2 regions of the Kurthia sp. ISK08 genome follow, and region 2 is predicted to be linked to the other one. Evidence: riboswitches for the same ligand, from Rfam matches in the RefSeq annotation. Region 2 holds a riboswitch; the other holds the start of a gene.
The links. Region 2 has a riboswitch for cobalamin ahead of ACKVQX_RS06905 (energy-coupling factor ABC transporter permease). Riboswitches for the same ligand answer to the same signal wherever they lie in the genome.
Positions count from the first base shown of each region.

Region 1: it holds a riboswitch for cobalamin, as region 2 does, so the genes downstream of both, ACKVQX_RS00895 (GntR family transcriptional regulator) here and ACKVQX_RS06905 (energy-coupling factor ABC transporter permease) in region 2, are expected to answer to the same signal.

Region 1 covers NZ_JBJXHL010000001.1:179,415-187,271, forward strand. The annotation lists gene ACKVQX_RS00870 (bifunctional UDP-sugar hydrolase/5'-nucleotidase) at 213-1,985, shown strand; gene ACKVQX_RS00875 (DUF4309 domain-containing protein) at 2,189-2,893, shown strand; gene ACKVQX_RS00880 (glycine betaine ABC transporter substrate-binding protein) at 3,001-3,867, opposite strand; gene ACKVQX_RS00885 (proline/glycine betaine ABC transporter permease) at 3,878-4,729, opposite strand; gene ACKVQX_RS00890 (glycine betaine/L-proline ABC transporter ATP-binding protein) at 4,722-5,924, opposite strand; gene ACKVQX_RS00895 (GntR family transcriptional regulator) at 6,126-6,764, opposite strand; cobalamin riboswitch at 7,130-7,325, opposite strand; gene ACKVQX_RS00900 (glutathione peroxidase) at 7,366-7,842, opposite strand.
Region 2 covers NZ_JBJXHL010000003.1:62,007-69,863, reverse strand. The annotation lists gene ACKVQX_RS06930 (precorrin-8X methylmutase) at 1-307, opposite strand, end outside; gene cobK (precorrin-6A reductase) at 310-1,065, opposite strand; gene ACKVQX_RS06920 (sirohydrochlorin chelatase) at 1,062-1,973, opposite strand; gene cobJ (precorrin-3B C(17)-methyltransferase) at 1,985-3,616, opposite strand; gene ACKVQX_RS06910 (ferredoxin) at 3,616-3,990, opposite strand; cobalamin riboswitch at 4,146-4,327, opposite strand; cobalamin riboswitch at 4,555-4,742, shown strand; gene ACKVQX_RS06905 (energy-coupling factor ABC transporter permease) at 4,933-5,613, shown strand; gene ACKVQX_RS06900 (energy-coupling factor ABC transporter substrate-binding protein) at 5,613-5,906, shown strand; gene cbiQ (cobalt ECF transporter T component CbiQ) at 5,893-6,672, shown strand; gene ACKVQX_RS06890 (ABC transporter ATP-binding protein) at 6,669-7,493, shown strand; gene ACKVQX_RS06885 (hypothetical protein) at 7,506-7,857, shown strand, end outside.

The sequences.
Region 1 (7,857 bases), on a different contig from region 2:
TAATCACTTGCTAGTAGATGTTCAAATGACTAACGTCTAATGTCTGACTTATTACTTTTAGATTATTTTCAATTTATACTTATTGTATTTTTATGACAATATCTAAATAATCTTTATTTTCTGTTAAATAGAATAATTCAATAATATATTGCTATTTCAGGATGTAATTCTTATATTTAGGAGGAAACAATTCTATTTTAAGGGGTGGCGAAATGATGTTTAAATCGAAGATTATTACTTCATTAAGCGTTGCTGCATTACTAACTGCCGTACCATTTTCTTTCGGTGCAGGAATCAATGCAACAGCTAAAACAACAAGTAAAAAAGTAGTAGAGAAAAAAATCCCTGTACAACTTTTAAGTATGAACGACTTACATGGTTATATTGACGGGAATAACAAAAAAGATAGTGTAGGTACGCCAGTCGGTGGGATGGCTTCTTTAGCGTATAACTTTGAGCAAGAAAAAGCTGCTTTTGCAAAAGCAAATAAGTTGAAATCAACAACTTCTAATTCACTTTCAATTCATGCTGGTGATACAGTAGGTGGCTCTCCTGCTATCTCAAGTCTTTTACAAGATGAACCAACAATGAATATTTTAAATGCAATGAATTTCTCGATTGGGGCACTTGGAAACCATGAATTCGATGAAGGTTTAGACGAATTCCAACGTATTTGGAAAGGTAAAAAACCCATCAAAGGTGTAACACAAAACTATGAATTCGTAAAAGATTATAAACAAACAACTTCTAAAATGGAGATTCTTTCAGCAAATGTAGTTGATAAAAAGACAAAAAAATTAGTTAAAGGCTTCAAACCTTATACAGTTAAAACAATCGGCGGTGTAAAAGTCGGCTTCATCGGCATTGTAACACCACGTATTAAAGAAGTCGTTTTAGCACAACATACAAAAGATATTGATGTAGTGGACCCTGGTCAAGCTGTTGCAAAATATACAAAAGAATTACGTAAACAAGGCGTAAAAGCAATCGCCGTTGTCGCTCACTCGTCTGTCGAAGTCGATAAAGAAGCAAATTCTTCTATTGAAACACAAGAAAATTCACGTTTAACAGGCGATGTAATTGATATGTTAAAAACAGCAAACAAACTTGATCCATCGAACTCAATTGATGTTGTTTTTGCTGGTCATAATCATGGCTATGCTAACGGAACGTACAAAGGTGTTCGTGTAGTTGAAGCCTATAACTATGCATCTGCTTATTCAGTTGTAACAGGTACACTAAGTTCAAAAACAAAAGACTTTATGAAGACACCAGCAGCTAAAATTAAATATAACTACACACAAACAGAAACAACAATTATGAAAAATAAAGTATCTAAAAAAGTAAATGGTATTATTCAAGAAGCAAAAGGTATTGTTGGGAAAGTGATGGACCAACCAATCGCAAATATGAATGCAGCAAAAATCTCACGTGAACGTGTAGCCTACCCACTAGGCGGCTCACCTGTAGGGAATCTTGTAACAGATGGACAGTTAGCATTTGCAAAAGCAAAAGATGCTTCAGTTGACTTTGCTTTCACAAACTCTGGTGGCGTTCGCTCTGACTTAGATGCAACTGCTTCTGGCGATTCATTTGTAATTTCACGTGGCGCTGCACAAGGCGTTCAACCTTTCGGTAACATTTTAAAAATCGTTGAATTAACAGGCGCTCAAGTTAAATCTGCAATTAATAATCAATTTACAGGTGGATATGGTTTAGAAGTTTCTGGTTTAACATACACATATAAAGATAAAGCAGTAGTTGATGTATTCGTAAATGGCGAAAAGATTGATGAAGCAAAAACATATAAAGCAGTAATCAACGACTTCTTAGTAGGTGGCGGTGACCAATTCCCTACATTTAAAGAAGCAAAAGTAATCGATGATCTTGGTTTAGATACAGATGCATTCATTCAATATATTACAAACTTAAAAACAGTAGATGCTTCTTCTGTTGTAGAACCTCGTTTAAAAGAAGTACAATAAATTTTAAAACCCGAAATTGCGTCATATAGTGCAATTTCGGGTTTTATACTTTGACCATTCCATCTCTTTATTTTATGAATATAACAAAAAGATAACAAATATTGAAACTTCTTAACAATTTTTGCTGCTATTTGTAGTAGTTGTATTCTTTTTATTTGGTATAATTTAATAGAGAATATAAACGATTAAAAGGAGGAGATTCGATGAAAACTTATACAAAACTAGCTAGTTTACTTGCAGCTTCTTCACTGCTACTTGTTGCTTGCGGAGAGCCAGAAGCAACTCCTGAAAAGGAAGTGCCGAAAACACAGGCAGCTGAAAACACGACAGCGAAAACAGAAGATGTACAAACAGAGGATGTACAAACAGAGGCTAGTAAAAAAGAAGACACTACTGTAACATCTACTTCTTCTAAAAAAATCGAAACAAAATCAAAAGACACGGTAAAACCTATCTTACGTGATTTTTTACAAAACCAATTCAAAACAGCGAAAAATGGTATGACAGAAGGTGTTCCATTTGAGAGTGGAAAATCAGTTTATGAAGACATTACAAACAAATGGGGAAAACCCGCTACAACATTCTCTAACAATACGAACTATATTGAGTACAAAAAGAAAGGCAAAGTAACCTATGCTTTTGCTATTGGACGCGGAGATCGTGTTTATGATGTGCGTACTTTCGTAGCGCCTGATTCTTCATTTAAACTATCTGATATTACATTTTCAGATATTATAGCTGTTGGTGGTAAGCCATCTTCAACAACTTATAACGGTAAAGACACGATTTTAAATTACAAAGTTGGAAAAAATACACTTAAATTTGTTGGTCCAACAAAAACAAAAAAATTACACCATATTTCAATCTTTAATCAACGTGCTTCAGAGCCAATGGGCGGACGTGGTTAATTGATTAAAAACGAGGTCTTACCGTGCGTAGACCTCGTTTTTTAATGTAAAAAATCCTATGCGTGAACTTTCATATGTTCACTACATAGGATTTATTTATTACACGATTATTTTGTCCACTCTGCTACTTTTGTTTGGTTTTCTTTAATCCAAGTTTTTGCAGCTTGTTCTGGTGGTGTACCATCATGAATATCTAACATAACTGATTCGATATCATCTGTTGTCCAGTTAAAGTTTTTCAAAATTTTATAAGCATCTGGTGATTTCTCTTTTAGCTTTTTAGAAGCGAATGTATGAATTTGTTCTTCGCCACCATATACTTTCTTCGGATCTTTTAAGAATTTTAAATCATATTTTTGGAACATCCAGTGTGGTGCCCATCCTGTAATAACGATATCTTCTTTCTTCTTGATAGCTTGACCAAGTGCTACAGTCATCGCACCTGAAGAAGATTGTTTTAGTTTCCAATCACTTAAGTTTTTATAATCTTTTAAAGCCTTTTCTGTAGCACCCATGATGCCTGCTCCTGGCTCAATACCTGTGATTTCTTTTTTCGCTTGGTCTTTTAAATCTTCAATTGAATCAACCTTCATATAATCTGGTACAACTAAACCAATTTTAGCACCTTTTAAGTTAACACCTAAATCCTCTACTTGGTCTTTATACTTATCATATTGCGCACCATGTGTATGTGGTAGCCATCCAGCTACCATTGCATCTGCTTTGTTATTTGCGACAGCTTCCCACATCACTGCATTATCAAGTGAAGTTGTTTTGACTTTAATGCCTTCTTCTTTTAAAACTTCAGCAATAACATTTGTTGAAGCTACTTCTGTATCCCATTCTACATATGCAAGTTCAACAGTTGGATCTGACTTATCTGAACTTGAAGAGTTACCGCATCCAGCAAGGACTGCTGATAGACCAAGACCTAAAGCTAGTCCTGCTGCTTTCATTGTTTTTGAAAATTTCATCTAATTCACCCTACCCTTTTTTAGTATTGAAACTTTGTGTTAAACGATCAATTAAGATTGCAAAAATAACAAGTGCTAAACCAGCTACAAAACCTGGTCCAACGTCTGCTCTTTGTACAGCTGTTAATACTTTTTGACCTAAACCTTCTGCACCAATCATCGATGCAATAACAACCATTGATAGCGATAGCATAACCGTTTGGTTTACACCAGCCATAATTGTTGATTTTGCTAATGGTAGTTCTACGTTGAATAATTTCTGTGGTCCTGTACTACCGAAAGATTCTGATGCCTCAATTAATTCTTTTGGTACTTGCTGAATCCCTAAATTCGTAAAACGAATCGTTGGTGGGATTGAGAAAATAATGGAAGCAAACACCCCTGGTACTAAACCAATACCGAAGAATGCAACAGCTGGAATTAAGTACACAAAACCTGGCATTGTTTGCATGAAGTCTAAAACCGGCTTCATAATACTTTCAAATACTCTACTTTTTGACATACAAATACCAACAGGAATCCCGATAATAATCGAAATTAAACTCGCAAATAGTACAAGCGTGACCGTATTCATTAAGTCACTCCATAATCCTTGGTTATAAATAAACAGTAAACCAAGTACTGCGAAAATCGTTAAACCGAGTTTTTTCTTCGTTGCAAAAAATGCTAATACTGCAACTAATAAAATAAATACAATTGCTGGAACCATAAGTAAGAAATCTGTAACGGCAAGCATCATGCTTTCTGTATTCTCTTGAATTGCATCAAAGAAACCTTGTCCGTGTTCCGTAATATAATCCATTGCATTATTCGTCCATTTTGCAAGTGGCATCATCGGAATTTGATCGAGTAAATTATTCATGTGCCGTCACCTCCGCAGATGTTTCTTTTGCGAGAGCTTCAATCACTACACCGCGAATAAGAACCCCAACTAGCTGATCATTTTTCATAACAGCTACTGGTGTTTTTGAGTCTGAAATAATTGGCAACACTTCTTCTAATAGTAAATCGTGTGGCACTGTTAAAATATCTTGTTGTACACAATTGATTAAATTTGTTTGGCCTTCTTTTGCACAACGTAATGCGTCGTCTGCAGTTATGTAGCCAACTAATTGTTTTGGCGGTGTCACTGCTAATACCATACTCACTTGTTCATCTTTCATACGTTTTAATGCCATTTTTGGTCCATCATGTGCCGGATTAATCGTTACTGGTTTCACCATGATGTTTTCAGCTGTTAATACTTTAGAACGGTCGATGTCTTCAATGAAGCTACTTACATATTCATCAGCTGGATTTGTTAGAATTTCTTCACCCGTACCGATTTGAATGATTTGTCCATCTTTCATAATGGCGATTCGGTCACCAATGCGTAGTGCTTCATTCAAATCATGCGTAATAAAGATAATTGTCTTCTTCATATTTTGTTGAAGTTCTAACAACTCATCTTGCATCTCTTTCCGTATTAAAGGGTCGAGGGCTGAAAAGGCTTCATCCATTAGAACAATTTCGGCATCGTTTGCGAGTGCCCGTGCAAGACCTACACGTTGCTGCATACCACCGGATAATTGCTTTGGATATTGATCTTTGAAATCAATGAGTCCCGCGTTCTCAAGTGCTTTTTCAGCTTTGACTTTACGCTCTTCCTTTGGAACCCCTCGAACCTTTAATCCATATTCGGTATTTTTTAAAATCGTTTGATGTGGGAATAACCCAAAATTCTGAAAGACCATATTAATTGAATTTCTTCGCACTTGTCGTAATTGTGTTTTATTCATTTTCGATACATCTGCATCGTTAATGTAAATTTGCCCTGTTGTTGGTTCGATTAAACGATTAAGTAATCGTACAAGTGTTGATTTACCACTACCTGATAAACCCATAATAACGAAGATTTCACCTTCTTTTACTTCAAAGCTTGCATCATAAACACCAACAGTTGCACCTGTTTCTTTTAAAATAGTTGATTTACTTTTTCCCTTCTTTACAAGCTCTTCTGCTTGTGTAATTTTTTTTCCGAAAATTTTACTTACGTTTTCCACTCTTATTTTAGCCAAGAGCTACACCTCAATTCGTTGCGATATCAGTTTGTTACAAAATAAGTAACAACTTAACCCTAACAAAAAGTTGTTACTTATGTCAAATGTAAGCATCAAAATGCCATGTTTCCCCTGGGAGAAACATGGCATTTCCTATCATTATTTTATGTTTATGAATCCTTGTCACAACAAGGTTTATATACCTTTTAAAAAGTCGATTTATCCTTTGTATAAAAAATTTTTTACAATATCGAAAGATGCTTCATTTCCAATAAAGTATAGTACATCATTTTCTTTAATTGATGCATATGGTCCAGGTGATAATAAAATCGTTTCACCGCGACGAATCCCGACAATTGTAGCTGTCGTATTTTGCCAGAAATTTAATTCTTGAATGGTCATATCTAAATACAGGCATTCCGATGTTACAGTCACGTTGAATGGTGCAAATGGATTGAGCGAATGAAAACGATTTGTTCGCGACACTAACTCTTGTGACAGTTGTTCCAAGCGCTCTAATTCTTCTTTTTGTTTGGCGATGGATTGAAAGACATCATGCTGAATTTCATTGACTGATTGCACATCTTTTAATTGATGTACAAATTTTGCAGCTTCTTCATAAGACTTGATGAAGACGCCACTCCCCTTTGTAGCTTGAACGATTCCTAAATCTTGTAGTACTGCAATGGCACGGCGCGCCGTTTCAGATGAAACACCATATTTACTCGCTAATGAGGAACGTGCATATAGCTTTTGCCCAACCTCATATTCTCGATCTACAATCTTAGAGGCAAGGTCAGCCGCAATAATTTGATAACGCGCCTGCTTTATTTTTGTTTTTTTCTCATGTTCGGTCATTTACCGAAACCTCACTCTCCATCTCAAAATATATAGTCCATATAGTAGCACTAAATACATTGCTTTTCTATATCTTTACAAATAATTTATACATTTTTAAAGTAAACGAAACATTTTACTGTATTAAAAAGAAGGAATCACGTATAAACACGCAATTCCTTCTTCTCTAGAGTTTAGTTCTGTTAGGTCCCGTAACGAAACAAATTTTGTATTATACTATTCGGAAGTTGGGGAGTTCTAAATAGTCGTATTGAATCATTGAATGGGAATCGTAACGAGAGCACAAAAAACAGCTTCCCCACAGGAAAGCTGTCATCTACTAAAAACATAAGTAGCTAACATCAACCTATCCTCGTAGGTAAATAAAGATGCACAGTAGAATTGGCAGGTCTCCTGGCTCATGGTCACTGTGTAACAGCCCCTTCCCATCTATTTAAAGACAGTGGATATGCTTACTACACTCACATTTACAGTTGCGGGACAGCGCTGGAATCACACCAGCTTCCCTTTTAAGCGAGGCGAATTCAAGGATTCCCTCACACCAATTCAAGCACTATTGATTTACAATTTATATATTATCTTAAAATGTCTAAATTGTCAATCAAATTTCTAAATATTTGACAATATCTTCCTCAAACTGACTTGGCTTATCTTTCGATGCATAACGCGCCACGACATGACCGTCGCGATCTACAAGGAACTTTGTGAAATTCCACTTAATGCTACTACCTAAAAACCCTTTTGAATGTTCTTTTAAATACGTGAATAATGGATGCTCATCTTTACCATTTACATGAACTAATTCATGCATCGGGAACGTAACACCATATTGTAAACGACACTGTTCTGCTGCCGCTTCACCTGAATCTAATTCTTGCTTGAACTGATTTGATGGGAAGCCGAGTACGACTAATCCTTTGTCTTTATACTTTTGATACAATTCTTCGAGTTCTTTGAATTGCGGTGTAAAACCACATTTTGATGCTGTATTCACAATCAATAATACTTTTCCTTCGTACTCTTTCATTGAATACGTTTTTCCATCTTCTAATGTAACGTCTAAATCATAAATAGACATCAAAACACCCCTCAA
Region 2 (7,857 bases):
AACCACTTTGAATCATCTGTACATCTGCAATCACAGGTCGTCCAGCACGAATCGATTCAATACCTGCACGAATCGCATCTGGATGAATAATGACACTTTTTCCTAATTCAAAATCGGCTGATGCATGCACGATACGACGAATAATTGACCACTCATCTTCTGAATAATCATGCGGACCATATTCTTCTAAAATCGTTTCAAAACTATATTCATAAATACGGTTCGGCTCTACTGTTAAAGGTGTGAAATCCGTATTAAAGTTGTCGGTATTAATAAATAATTCTTTTTCTTGTTGCTCATTTGTCATGATCAAATGCCTCCTATAAATTGCTCAATATCATCAAAGTTACGGAACATATTCGGATAATCCATTTTCGGACGTGCAATCAAAATCACTTCAATTCCAAGTGCTAAAGCTGTCGTGATTTTTTCATCAACCGAACCAACCTTCCCGCTCTCTTTCGTAATCATCAATGTCGTATCGTATTGTTTGTATAACGCCGTATTTAGCTCTGCTGTAAACGGTCCTTGCATCGCAATAATCTGCTTTTGCGGTAAACCAAGTGCTTCGCATTTTTCCATATTGTCAATGCGCGGTAACATGCGTGCGATTAATGTAATCTCTTCTTCACCAAGTAAATGCTTCGTGAAAATCTGTAGCGTCTTACTCCCTGTCAGCAACATCACATTCCCTTTACGCTTTTTCGCTTCAAGCGCTGCTTCTTCATATGTTTCAACAACTGTAATCAAGTCATTTTCATAATCTTCAGACATCCGTTCGTAGCGACAATACGGGACACCTGCTAACTGTGCCGCTTGTTGTGCGTTTTTTGATGCTTCTTCTGCATAGGGATGACTTGCATCGACAATGATTTGATCACCGCGTGCTGTCACTTTTTCAGCCATCTCTTCTGCTGTTAAGCGCCCCACATGTGTCGCAATTCCCTCTGCTTGCAAACTCGCAGCCGCTGAATCTGTCACTACTGTTGCTAAAACATCGTGATGGTTATTCAGTCGAACAGCTAACGCACGCGCATCACTCGTTCCTGCTAGAAAAAACATTATTGATGCACTTCCTTATGTTCGTGCGCATGGTCATGACTGTGGTCGTGATTGTGATGATGGTGGTGATGCCCATGATCATGGTCGTGATGGTGATGATGGTCGACAAATTCAGATGCATTAATACGATATGTACACGTATCGCAGTTCATTTTCACATCGCCAGCTAACGCCTCTTCAATACGCTCAATCACCACTTTTTCAAGTAATGAATGGTAGCCAAAGTATTCGCATAATGTAATATCCATATCGTATTCCGTATCATAGCGCGCTTTCCAATCAGTCATGCGCTCCATTAAGATACCTGTAAATAAGAAGTACGGTAGCATATATACTTTTTTCGCACCTAATTTTTCACAACGTGCAATCCCCTCATCCACTGTTGGATAGGTCACACCCATAAACGCAGGCTCTACATTACGCACACCAATTTGCTCTGACAATAAGCGCGCGATTTTATAAACATCACTATTTGAATCTAAATCACTACCGCCGCGTGCTACTAATAAGACCGTCGTATCTTCATCTTGTTCGTCTTTTACAAAACCACTCTCTGCTAAACGGTACTCTAAAATATCAATTAAACTTGGGTGAATGCCTAATGGACGACCATATGTAATCGATACATGTGGATACAATTCTTTCGCTTCATCAATCGCCATTGGAATATGAATTTTTGAATGCCCTGCTTGTAAAAGCATAATTGGAATCGTAATAATTTTTTCTGCGCCGCGCTCGACACACGCCTTCATTCCCTGTGCAATATTTGGACTTTCAAATTCTAAAAAACATGTTTCCACTAAAAGTTGCTCTGGTAATTGCGCTTCAATACGCTTTGCAAATTGACGTACTTCTTCATTTCCTGCTGGTAGACGACTACCATGACCTACGATTAATACTGCTGTTTTCATCTTCAACACTCCTAATCCCCACAAGGTGCAGGGGCAATTTTGATTTTTGGTGTGAGATCTTGATAAATAAAGTTTCCAATCTTCTTCACACGTTTAAAATATTTGAATAAGCGCTCATTCGGATGCGCATTTGCTTTGTATTCTTGAATAATCGATTCTACAAGAGGTACTAACTGTTCTTTGTCTAGTCCCTCAACTACAGGTTGACCCGGGTGCGCTGTCCGTCCGACAGGTTTTGCGCCGATAAAGACATCGAATGCACCTTTTCGGTAAACAATTCCGATATCATCCATCACTGCTTTATAACAAGCCATTCCGCAGCCATTAAAACCAATATTTAATGTTTTCGGTAAGCTCATTCCACCAAATGCCTCTTGCAGTGCATCTGCATATGGAATCGCATCGGCTTTTTCACCGTCACAGAAATCACATGCCTTCATTTTCACAACATCGCCAACCGGTGCGATTATGAGACCGACTTCTCGCAAACGATCGGTAATACGTTCAGGTGATGTGGTTGGAATACGAAGAATAAATTCATGGTCTGGCGTATATTCCATCGAACCTTTTTCACCCACTACTTCGGCTAACACAAGCATTTGCTGTGGTGTAATCTTCTTATTCGCTACGCCTGGGCTGACCGCAAACTCGAAAATTGCCTCCATCTTCTGGTGAACATATTGTTTCGGTTCAACAACGGTTCCACCAAGATAGCCAAGCGCTTCCTCTGCAAGTGCTAACGTATCTACTTCAGGCTTTTTCGGCTCCACTGTAGCAATCGCTTGTGGCGCGTATGACTTTCCTGTTTCCTGATCCATCGCCCATGGTTCTGCTTCTTTTTTCAAACGCTGATGCGGCTTTAACGGTTGTTTTTCTTCACCAAGTGTATATTTACGCTGATAACCACGCGGTGTAATCATCTTCCCGTCATACATGAATGTCGACGAATTCCCAATGACAACGGTCGTCAACATCCCAATATCGTATTCCAACATCTCTTGTAGCGTCGTCATCTGAATTTGCTGCGTCTCACGATAAGCACTTTTCACTAGACCTACAGGCGTATCTGGATGACGATACATCAGTAAAATGCGCTGTGCTTCCGCAATTTGACGTGTACGACGACCACTTTTCGGGTTATAAAAAGCAATAACGAAGTCTGCCATCGCAGCTGCTTCAATTCGTTTTGCAATTAGATCCCATGGTGTTAAATGGTCACTCAAACTAATCGTACAAGCATCATGCATGACGGGTGCGCCTAGTAATGATGCACATGAATTAATAGCTGAAATTCCTGGCACAATCTCAATCGGTACACCTGTTTTCTCCGTCCAACCTTGTTCAATTAACACTTCGTACACAAGTCCTGCCATACCATACACACCTGCATCGCCACTTGAAATAACGGCAACAGACTTACCTGCCTCTGCTTGTTTTACTGCTTCTTGCGCACGCGACACTTCTTCTGTCATCCCTGTACTAATTACGGCTGTCGCTGTAATTAAATCTTGAATCAAATCGACATAGGTTTTATAACCGATGACAACGTCACATGATTTTAATACTTCTACTGCACGATTCGTAATATGCTGAAAGTCTCCAGGACCGAAGCCAACGACATACAATTTTCCTTGTTGTGTCATTAAACTTCCTCCTTCACTTTTGAAATCCCCTTAATCGCTGGTGTATCTTCATTACGAACGAACGCGCCATTTTCAAATGTAATACGCGGTACAACCGTTTTTTGCTCACCTGCAAGTTGCGCTACAAAACGTGTCGCTTCTTCTTCCGACGTAATGCTATACCAATCGCCTTTTGGATAATGCACAACGACACATGCATCTTTACAACGTCCGTTACAACGTGTACGTGATGTATGAATCTGCTCATCCAAGTTACGCGCTGTAATTTCCGCGCGAATTTTTTGTGTAATCTCTTCTCCCTCTTTACGCATGCAGCTACTACCATTACAAATTAATACGTGTGATTGCACACCATTCAAATTCCAAGTTGTCATGTCTAACATCCCCCTCGTATGTATCCGAACGATCCGCTTTTGCGCAAACAAAAAACCTCTATTCTAGGCGAATAGAGGTTGAACATCCTAAAAATGAGCATAACGAAATAAACGTAGCCCAACTACTAGTTTGTCCAAATCTCTTCCCACCGAAAAGTTTGTCCGATTTTAGAAGCAGGTTTCCTGACTCAAGTGTATCCGAACGCAGTCCCTTCTCAGCAATTCGCCAATGGATCTGACTGTTTCGACACTTATACAGTAGCGGGGGCTGTAATGGCATCTCACCATTTTCCCTTTTAACCTAAAAATAATAGGCACTCCTAAAATACAATCGTTATATGTAATTTCAAAATCTTGGTTATAATCATAACCATAATTTGTCTAACTTTCAAGACACTTTTCTGAAAATTCATTTTGATAGAATATTATTAAAGTTTATTTACCTTGAAAAAACACTGAAATCTCTGCATTTATCCAGTATTCTTACATAAAAAATTTTTGTTAAAAAAAATACGTATTGTCAAAATTTAGCGTTTTATGATAAGCTTTTTTAGAAATATCAAATAATTTTAACGATTCGATGGTGTAAGTTTTTGATGAACTTACTTAAAAGGGAAATCGGTGTAAATCCGATGCTGTCCCGCAACTGTGAAGCGGAGTGTATGAACGATATGCCACTGTTCAATGAACGGGAAGGTGTTGATACATGATGAGGCGAAGCCAGGAGACCTGCCACCGAAGATTGATTTCACCCTACGAGGATAGGCGTATGAAAGACAGCTTTTTTTGCTATGTCTTTTTTAACCTATTCTATATTGTAGAATAGGTTTTTTTGTGCACATTCTCAAAGAAAAAGGAGGACGTTTGAACGTGTTGAAGAAATTATTAAAGCTAGTTTATTTTTTACCCATTCTCTTAATCGTGCCAAATCGTGCGAATGCGATGCACATTATGGAAGGCTTTTTACCGATTGAGTGGGCGATTTTTTGGTGGGCCATCTCCCTACCATTTATCATTATGGGGATTCGTTCGATTCGAAAAACTGTAAAAGAACATCCTGAAACGAAGATGATGCTTGGATTATCTGGGGCTTTCGCTTTCGTCTTATCCGCATTAAAAATCCCATCGGTTACAGGTAGTTGTTCACATCCAACAGGTGTCGGCTTAGGTACTGTATTATTCGGACCACTGGCGATGAGTGTTGTCGGTTCAATCGTGTTACTATTCCAAGCATTACTACTTGCACATGGCGGACTTACAACACTTGGCGCGAATGCCTTCTCAATGGCAGTTGCTGGTCCAATTATCGCATGGTATGTATTCAAAGGCGCTCAAAAAGCAGGTTGGTCATTCTCCGTTGCTGTCTTTTTAGCCGCAATGCTTGGTGATCTCGGTACATATACAATTACATCATTCCAATTAGCACTTGCCTTCCCATCAGAAGCGGGCGGCATGCTTGCTTCATTCGCAAAATTCGCAAGTATTTTCTCATTCACACAAATTCCACTTGCGATTAGTGAAGGTTTATTAACGGTCATTGTTATGAACTTCTTACGAAAATACAATGTGGCAGAGTTACGTATGTTAAATATTTTTACGAAGAAAAAGGAGGCAGCTGAATAATGAAAAAGAACCTATTCTTCCTTTTCATCGTCATCGCCCTTGCCATCTTCCCTTTATTTATTCAAAAGGGTGCTGAATTTGGCGGTGCGGATGGTGAAGCAGAAGCAGCCATTACCGAAATCGACAAAAGCTATGAACCATGGTTCTCGAGCATTTGGGAACCACCAAGTGGCGAAATCGAAAGTTTATTATTTGCACTACAAGCGGCAATTGGTGCAGGTTTTATCGGCTACTTCTTCGGTTTAATGCGTGGTCGTACGAAAAAAGAAAAGGTTTCGCATGATTCCAATTGATCAATATGCTTATACGAATCGTTTAAGCAACGTACATCCTTTAGAGAAGATGGTATTGGCACTGAGTTTTTTGCTATTCGCTGTCATCACAAAGGATGTACTTATTTCACTCATTACGTTTTTCGTAATGAGTACTTTTATTTTATTTGCCGCTAAAATACCATTATCACTCTATTGTAAATTACTTCTTTTGCCTGGTTTCTTTTTGCTGACAAGTATTTTTTCGATTCTTATTTCATTTACAACGTCTACACTTCCCCCTCACTATTGGAGTATGTCATTTGGAAGTGTACAACTTTTTATCGGAAAAGCGAGTGTCGATACAGCGTTTCACCTTTTCTTCTCGGTGCTCGCAAGTATTAGTTGTCTTTATTTTATTGCACTCACAACGCCGATTAGTGCCATCACATATGCGATGCGTCAATTAAAAATACCGATTATTTTTATTGAACTATGTGAACTCACATATCGCTTTATTTTTGTCTTTTTACAAAGTATGCAGGCCATTTATGAAGCCCAGCAATCCCGTCTTGGCTATCAAAAAAAGCGCCGCTGGTTTCAATCTGTCGGTTATTTAGTGACGGCCATGTTTAAAGATGTTTTTCGACGTTCAAAACAACTTCATGAGGCGATGGCTTCTCGTTGCTACAACGAAGATATTTCAAGCCATTATGTAACGTACCAAACCGAACGCAGAAACTGGCTTGGTATTGGCGTTAGTTTATGCCTACTCGGCGCAGTTTATCTAGGAGGTTTTTATTTATGATTACATTTGACCATGTATCGTACCAATATCCTGACGGTACAATCGCATTACACGACCTATCATTCACGTTACCGCAAGGGAAAAAAATTGCACTGCTTGGCAATAATGGTGCGGGAAAATCCACACTATTTAAACATCTGAATGGCTTATTTCAACCAACGACTGGGACAATTTTTATGCATGATATGCCCTATCAATATAACCGAAAAGGACTTCAAGCATTACGTGGACAGGTCGGTATCGTCTTTCAAGATCCAGACGCACAGCTCTTCTCTGGAACGGTTGAACAAGACATCGCATTTGGCCCGACCAACCTCGGCTGGTCTTCTGACAAAATACATGCACAGGTTGAACACATAATTACGCAACTTGAACTCGAATCATTACGAAAAAAGCCCATTCACTTTTTAAGTTTGGGACAGAAAAAACGCGTGGCGATTGCAGGTGTTCTCGCAATGGAACCCCATATTTTAATTTTAGATGAACCATCTGCAGGACTCGACCGCTACTATGCCAATCAAATTATGAAACATTTGAATGACTTTCATACGGAAGAACGGACGATTATTTTATCGACGCACGACGTAGACTTCGCATATGAATGGGCTGACCTCGTACTCGTTATGCAAGACGGACAGATGACGTATATGGGGGATCCTGTCGCCCTCTTTGAAGAACAGGCGATTTTACAAGCAGCACACTTAGAACGCCCGCTACTCTTTGAAGTAGCGAAAGAACTAGGCATTCAGAACCTCGCCGACTACCCGCGTAGTCGTGTACAATTATGGGAGAAGATGAAACGACAAACCATGCTCGTGTAGGAGGTACAGAGAATGCAGATCCAAACATATGTCTATGATGAAGAAAATCAACCACAACTGCTTCATCAGGCGCATCATGTTCGTTTGCAAGGTGGCTTTTCAAATGCTGAAGGCTTTCTCACCATTCAAACAGCTACCAAACACCTCTCAACCGAACATGCACCCGATGAATTACATACACTCTGGCAATATATCGTAGATGGTTTTGCTGAATGTATAGAACGCGGCACAGCAGAAAGATATTTTCCAAATACACCGGTTATGATCAAGATGGAACAACAACGTGCACGTATGATTCGCTGCACGATCGACGAACAAACAGTGGAAGCAGAAATGAATGTATGGATGGAGGCGTTATATGAAG